2 regions of the Methylorubrum podarium genome follow, and region 2 is predicted to be linked to the other one. Evidence: riboswitches for the same ligand, from Rfam matches in the RefSeq annotation. Region 2 holds a riboswitch; the other holds the start of a gene.
What was found. A riboswitch is a leader RNA that binds a small molecule or an ion and turns the genes downstream of it on or off. The one in region 2 is predicted to bind thiamine pyrophosphate.

Region 1 (3,403 bases), on a different contig from region 2:
GCACCGTGAAGCCGTCGTCGACGAGGTGGCGGCAGGCTTCGAGCAGCTCGGTCACGTCCGGGTAGAGCGTCTCGCGGTCGCCGATCACCTCGACCTTGATCCAGTCGGTGCCGAGCGCCTCGCGGGCGAGTTCGGCGGTCATGATCGCGTCGCGGGCCGTCTCGCAGCCGGCGGTGTTGGGCAGGAAGCGGGCGCCCTTCAGCTTCTGGAAGGTGTCCGAGCCGTGGCCCTGGAGCGAGACCCGGCGGATCGAAGCGGTCACGACCTCGGCGCCCGAGGCGCGCACCGACTGGGCCATGATCTCCTGGCTCGGATAGCCGGCCGTGCCGATGAACAGACGCGAGGAGAGCCGGATGCCGGCGATCTCCAGCGCGTCGTCCCCGGCCGCGGCCTGCGCGAGGGTGGTGTCGTGATGGTTCATGCGCTCAGCCTCCCTGCATGGCGCGGACGATCTCGATGCGGTCGCCCTCGTTGAGGGCCGTCTGGCCCCAGGCGGATTTCCGCACGACGCGGCCGTTGACGGCGATGGCGATGCCCTCGGGGCTCTCGATGCCCCGCTCCTCGGCTTCCGCCGCGAACAGGGCGGCGAGATCCGGCGCCTCGCGCTCGCAAGGCTCTCCGTTGACGGTCAGCCTCATGCCACGGCCCTCCCCCGGTCCTCGTTCGAGGCGAAGCGCGCCCGGCCGAACCCGCGGGCGAAATCCGGCAGCGTCCCCTCGCCGACCAGCGCGGCGACCGCGTCGGCGGTGGCGGGGGCGAGGAGATATCCGTTGCGGTGGTGGCCGGTGGCGACGACGAGGCCCGGTGCGGCCTCCTCGATGATCGGCGCGTCGTCGTCCGAAGTCGGGCGGAAGCCGCTCCAGACCGCGTCGATCTCCATCTCCTCGATGCCGGGCAGGACGCGGCGCGCCCCTTCCAGCAGGGCGAACAATCCGCCCGCGGTGACGCCGCCGTTGAAACCGCAATCCTCGACCGTGGCGCCGACGATGAGGTGCCCGTCGCCCTTGGGCGCCATGTGCACGGACTCGCTCCAGACCATGCGGGAGAGGGTGCCGGTGCGCTTGGTGGTGCGCAGTGCCAGCGACTGCCCCTTGAGGGGGCGCACCGGCAGCGCGAGGTCGTCGGGCAGCAGGCCCGTCTCCCCGCTCCAGGCGCCGGCGGCGAGGATCACCGTCTCGGCCGCGAGCACGCGGCCGGCAGCGCGCAGGCCGGTGACGCGCCCGCCCCGGCGCTCCAAACCCTCCACCGCGACTTCCTCCACGATCGCGACACCGGCCGCCTCGCAGGCGCCGAGCAGCGCCTCCATCACGAGCCGGGGATCGACCTGCGCGTCCAGCGGACAGAGGATGCCCGCGGTGACGTTGGGGCGCAGCAGCGGCTCGCGGGCGCGTACCTCCGGGCCGGACAGCCACTCGGCCTCGACGCCCGAGCGCCGCTGCAGGTCGTGGCGGAAGCGCAGGCGCTCGACCTCGTCGCGGCCGATGGCGATGACGAGGGTGCCGTCGGCGCGATAATCGATCCCCTTGCCGGACGCGGCCTGGAGCGCGTCGCGGAAGCCGGACCAGCGGCGCAGCGATTCGAGCGCCAGCGGCAGCAGCAGGTCGGAGCCGGGCTCGTGCTCGGCGGCGGGCGCCAGCATGCCGGTCGCGGCGAGGCTCGCGCCGCTGCCGACGCGCCCGCGCTCCACCACGGTGACCGAGCGGCCGGCCTGCGCCAGCCGCCACGCGATCGACAGGCCGATCAGCCCGGCGCCCACCACGGCGACGTCGGCGCGCTGCGGCAGGTCGGCGGCGCGCGGGCGCATCGCGAGGGAGCGTCGCTGGCCGATCGGGGAGGTCAGCAGATCTGACATCGGAAACGGGCCTTCCACGGGTCTGCCCGCAGGAACCGGCACCATGTGCTTCTTGAAGAAGCGGGGTCCGCTCGATGGAGCGACCCTCAGGTCCAATCCCTACGCCGGTATGAGCCGGATCAGGTTCGAAGGATTTCCGCGCTGCCGGTGACGGCGATAGCGGTTTCTCAGCCCCTTGCCGGGGATCTCCCTGGAACATTTCGGATGTGGGCCCGCGCGAGCCCGCGGTCAATCCCTCCCGCACCGTGATCGGGCCATTCGCTCCACGGAATGCACCGCGCGTCGCGCGCAATGGAGCGACGGACCCGAGTTTTTAGAGAAATTTATTCCGCGGCGGCGGCCTTCGCGGCCGGTCTCCGGCTCGGACGGTAGACCGTCATCGGCTCATCGAACCCGTCCAGCGCATGGCTGCCGAGCGGTTCGGGATCGCCCCAGAGGAAGTCCACGAACGGCTTCGACATCAGGAGCGGTTCCTGAAGCGTGCGATTGAGCCGTGCGAGGCGGCTCGCGAGGTTCACGTCGCGGCCGATCACGGTGAAATCGAGCCGGGTGCCGGAGCCGACATTGCCGTAGGCCGCCTCGCCGTGATGCAGGGCGATGCCAGCATCGACCGCCCGCTCCCCCTCGCCGAAGCGCCCGACCGCGTTCGCCTCGGTGAGCGCCGCCAGCGCCGCCTGCGCCGCGGTGAGCGCGCTCTTGGCCGCGCCGCCGAGGTCGTCGCCCGACTCGCGGAAGATCGCGAGCAGCCCGTCGCCGAGATATTTCAGCACCTCGCCGCCCTCCCGCTCGATCGGCGGGACGAGGCAGTCGAAGAAGGCGTTGAGGAGATCGACCGCGCCCTCCGGCGTCCGGTCGGCCGACAGGCGCGTGTAGTCGCGCATATCGGCGAACAGGATCGCCGAGCGGATGCGGCGCACCTGCCCGCGCCGGATGTCGCCCGAAAGGATCGCCCGGTGCGGCTCGTCGCCGACATAGATGCGCAGCACCGTGTCGAGCTGCTTGTTGAGCAGGCGCATCTCCATCACCGCGGCGAGGGCGGGCATGACGAAGCGCAGGATCGCGATGTCGTCGTCGCGGAACCCGCCCTCGGCGCGCGTGGCGAAGGTGATGCCGTTCTTGGTGCCGTTGGTGAAGATCAACGGGGCGACGAGGTAGTGCGTGTATCCGGCGGCCTTGAGCTCGGGAATGATGGCGTAGGCGTCGTCGGCCGTCTCGGCGAGATCGAGGCTCAGCCACTCGCCTGTCTCATGCACCACGTAGAACGGGCTGGCATGATAGGCCTTCGTCGAGACCTCGCCGTGCGGGAACAGCCGCACCGTCGAGCCGGCGCCGCGGGTCCAGACGCGGCCCACGCCCGAATACTCGGAGTGCAGCGTGTCGATGGCGGTGGAGGCACGGTCGATCGGCACGCCGATGGCGTTGAGACGCTCGGCCAGTCCCGCGAGGAGGTCGTCGGCCTTCGGCAGCCGGGCGCCCTCGCCGAGCAGCCAGTCACGGATGCCAACGCAGGGTTGAAGCGCTCCGAACGGGACATCCTCGGCTTCCGATCCG
Region 2 (3,403 bases):
TTCGATGATGGAACGACTCGCGGCACTATAGAATTAAATACCTCGCCAACACGGGAGCAGAGGATGTTTCTGGCCGAGGACGGACGCCCGCTTGCGCTGACCTGGAACTACACGCCGCACGAATTGCGGGCGGACGGTGCGGTTCACATCGCGGGTCTCGTCCTCGGGCTTCTCGGCGCGGTCTGCTTGGTGGTCACCGCGACTTTGACGCATCTCGGCTGGATCGAGCGCGCCTCTCTGCTGGTCTACGCCACCGCGATGCTGGCGATGCTCGGCGCGTCGGCCGCCTACAACATGTGGCCGGTGAGTCCGCGCAAGTGGATCCTGCGCCGGTTCGACCACGCCTTCATCTACCTGATGATCGCCGGCACCTACACGCCCGTGGTGGCGCTGGTGGGCTCCGGCCCCGTCGCCTGGATCCTGCTCGCCCTGATCTGGACGGTGGCGCTCGCCGGCATCGCCATCAAGATCCTGATGCCCGGCCGCTGGGACCGGGTCTCGATCGTGCTCTACCTGATGCTGGGCTGGAGCGGCGTGCTCGCCTACGAATCGGTGATCTCGGGGCTCACTCCGTCGGCCCTCGGCTTCCTCGCCGTCGGCGGCCTGCTCTACTCGGTGGGCGTGGTGTTCCACGTCTGGCGGAGCCTGCCGTTCCAGAACGCGATCTGGCACAGCTTCGTCCTCGCCGCGACCGCGTGCCATTACGGGACGATCATGGCGAGCGTGCTCCACGCCGGGGCGTGAGCCCTGCCGTCAGGCCGGCTCGGAGATGCTGCTGCCCTCGCCCAGCGTATCCGAGGCGCGCTCGACCGCGCTGATCGCGTCGAGCAGGTGCTGCACGCTGCGCTCCACCTCGATCCGCGGCCGGTCCATCACGGCGGCCCGCGCCACCAGCCCTTCGAGCTGATCCAGCACGACCAGGAGGTCGCCCGCGACGGCCGCCACGTCGCAACCGGCGCGGGCCGGTTTCGCGGGGGCAGGGCGGCGGAAAGGGATGATCGTGCTCATCGCCATCGTGTGTCGCGAAAAGGCGGGCGCATGGCCACCCGCCGACCGGGCGTCATCCACACCCAAGCCGCGCCTCGCGGTCGCCAAAAGGGAGTTCCTGCCGCAATTGGTGAGTTTTTCGTCGAAACCGTGGCTCGCATCCGTGCCACCCGATCAAGCTTTCGCGCCGTGCTCCCGCCGTCACGGCCGAGTCCTTCCGAACCGGAAAAATGTCTCCTCCGAATCGGACGGTCCCGGCAAAGGATTGACAAGGATCGCGTCGAGGCAGAGGTTGGAATCGTTCCGAGGGGGGCCCCGAAAAGGGGCTGAGAGTGGGCTGGCGCCCTGACCCTTGAACCTGATCCGGCTCGTACCGGCGGAGGGACGGGAACCACTGGCCGCTGCTCGAAGCAGCGTCGGCCATCCGCACCATCGTCGGGACCACGGGTCGCCTCCCCCATCAGGAGCGACAGCGATGAACGCACCCGTCCGTCCCAAAGATCTTCCCAACGGCAGCCCTGCCAGCGTCACCACCGGCCCGGTCCAGGGCTCGCGAAAAGTCTATGCCGGGGCCCCCGGCCGGCCCGACATCCGCGTGCCCTTCCGGGAGATCGCCCTCTCCGATCCGAAGGAGGAGGCGGTGCGGGTCTACGATCCGTCGGGCCCCTATACCGAGACCGATGCGGCGATCGACCTCGAGAAGGGTCTCGCCCCGGTGCGCGAGCCCTGGATCGTCGGGCGCGGCTACGCCGCGGTCAAACCCCGCGACGTGAAGCCCGAGGACAACGGCTTCGCCGCGGCCGACAAGCTCGTCGCCCCGTGCCCGGCCGAGCGCACGATCCGCCGGGCCGAGGCCGGGCAGATGGTGACGCAGTACGAGTTCGCCCGCGCCGGGATCATCACCGAGGAGATGATCTACGTCGCGCATCGCGAAAACGCCTGCCGCGAGCAGATGCTGGAGCGCGCCGAGGCCGCGCTGGCGGACGGCCAGAACTTCGGCGCGGCGGTGCCGCCCTTCATCACCCCCGAATTCGTGCGCGAGGAGGTGGCCCGCGGGCGCGCCATCATCCCGGCCAACATCAACCACCTCGAACTCGAGCCGATGGCGATCGGCCGCAACTTCCTGGTGAAGATCAACGCCAATATCGGCAACTCGGCCGTCACCTCCTCGGCGGCGGAAGAGGTCGAGAAGCTGGTCTGGTCGATCCGCTGGGGTGCGGACACGGTCATGGACCTCTCGACGGGGCGCAACATCCACAACATCCGCTCGTGGATCGTGCGCAACTCCCCCGTGCCGATCGGCACCGTGCCGATCTACCAGGCGCTGGAGAAGGTCGGCGGCGACCCGCTCAAGCTCGATTGGGAGGTCTTCAAGGACACGCTGATCGAGCAGGCCGAGCAGGGCATCGACTACTTCACGATCCATGCCGGCGTGCGGCTCGCCCACGTGCCGCTCACCGCGCGGCGCACCACCGGCATCGTCTCGCGCGGCGGCTCGATCATGGCGCGCTGGTGCCTCGCCGGGCACCGGGAATCGTTCCTCTACGAGCGGTTCGACGAGATCTGCGACATCATGCGGGCCTACGACGTGTCGTTCTCGCTCGGCGACGGCCTGCGCCCCGGCTCGATCGCCGACGCCAACGACGCGGCCCAGTTCGCCGAGCTGGAGACCTTGGGCGAACTCACCAAGATCGCCTGGGACAAGGGCTGTCAGGTGATGATCGAGGGCCCCGGCCACGTGCCGATGCACAAGATCAAGGTCAACATGGAGAAGCAGCTGCGCGAGTGCGGCGAGGCGCCGTTCTACACGCTGGGCCCGCTGACCACCGACATCGCGCCCGGCTACGACCACATCACCTCGGGCATCGGCGCGGCGATGATCGGCTGGTTCGGCACGGCGATGCTCTGCTACGTCACGCCGAAGGAGCATCTGGGGCTGCCGAACCGCGACGACGTGAAGACCGGCGTGATCACCTACAAGATCGCCGCCCACGCCGCCGACCTCGCCAAGGGCCACCCCGCCGCGCAGCTGCGCGACGACGCGCTCAGCCGCGCCCGGTTCGACTTCCGTTGGGAGGACCAGTTCAACCTCTCGCTCGACCCCGACACGGCGCGCAGCTTCCACGACGAGACCCTGCCGAAGGACGCGCACAAGGTCGCGCATTTCTGCTCGATGTGCGGCCCGAAATTCTGCTCGATGAAGATCACGCAGGATCTGCGCGCCGACGTGCTCGCCATGGAGGAGGCCGGCGTGGTGCTGGGCCAAGCCAAGCCGCTCTCCGAGGCGGAGCGCGAGGCCGGCATGGCGGCCAAGTCGCAGGAGTTCCTGGCCGAGGGCGGCAAGCTCTACGTCGACGCGGCGGAGTAACGCGCCCTTCGACTGGGAAAACGCTTCGCGTCCAAAACTCAGGTCGGG

Region 1: linked by a shared signal. The riboswitch ahead of thiO (glycine oxidase ThiO) and the one ahead of thiC (phosphomethylpyrimidine synthase ThiC) in region 2 are both predicted to bind thiamine pyrophosphate.

The regions. Positions count from the first base shown of each region.
Region 1 covers NZ_JBELQE010000018.1:12,949-16,351, reverse strand. The annotation lists gene thiG (thiazole synthase) at 1-421, opposite strand, end outside; gene thiS (sulfur carrier protein ThiS) at 426-638, opposite strand; gene thiO (glycine oxidase ThiO) at 635-1,852, opposite strand; TPP riboswitch at 1,931-2,053, opposite strand; gene ABS772_RS02545 (adenylate/guanylate cyclase domain-containing protein) at 2,176-3,403, opposite strand, start outside.
Region 2 covers NZ_JBELQE010000067.1:36,024-39,426, reverse strand. The annotation lists gene trhA (PAQR family membrane homeostasis protein TrhA) at 64-744, shown strand; gene ABS772_RS11580 (hypothetical protein) at 754-1,014, opposite strand; TPP riboswitch at 1,284-1,389, shown strand; gene thiC (phosphomethylpyrimidine synthase ThiC) at 1,463-3,355, shown strand.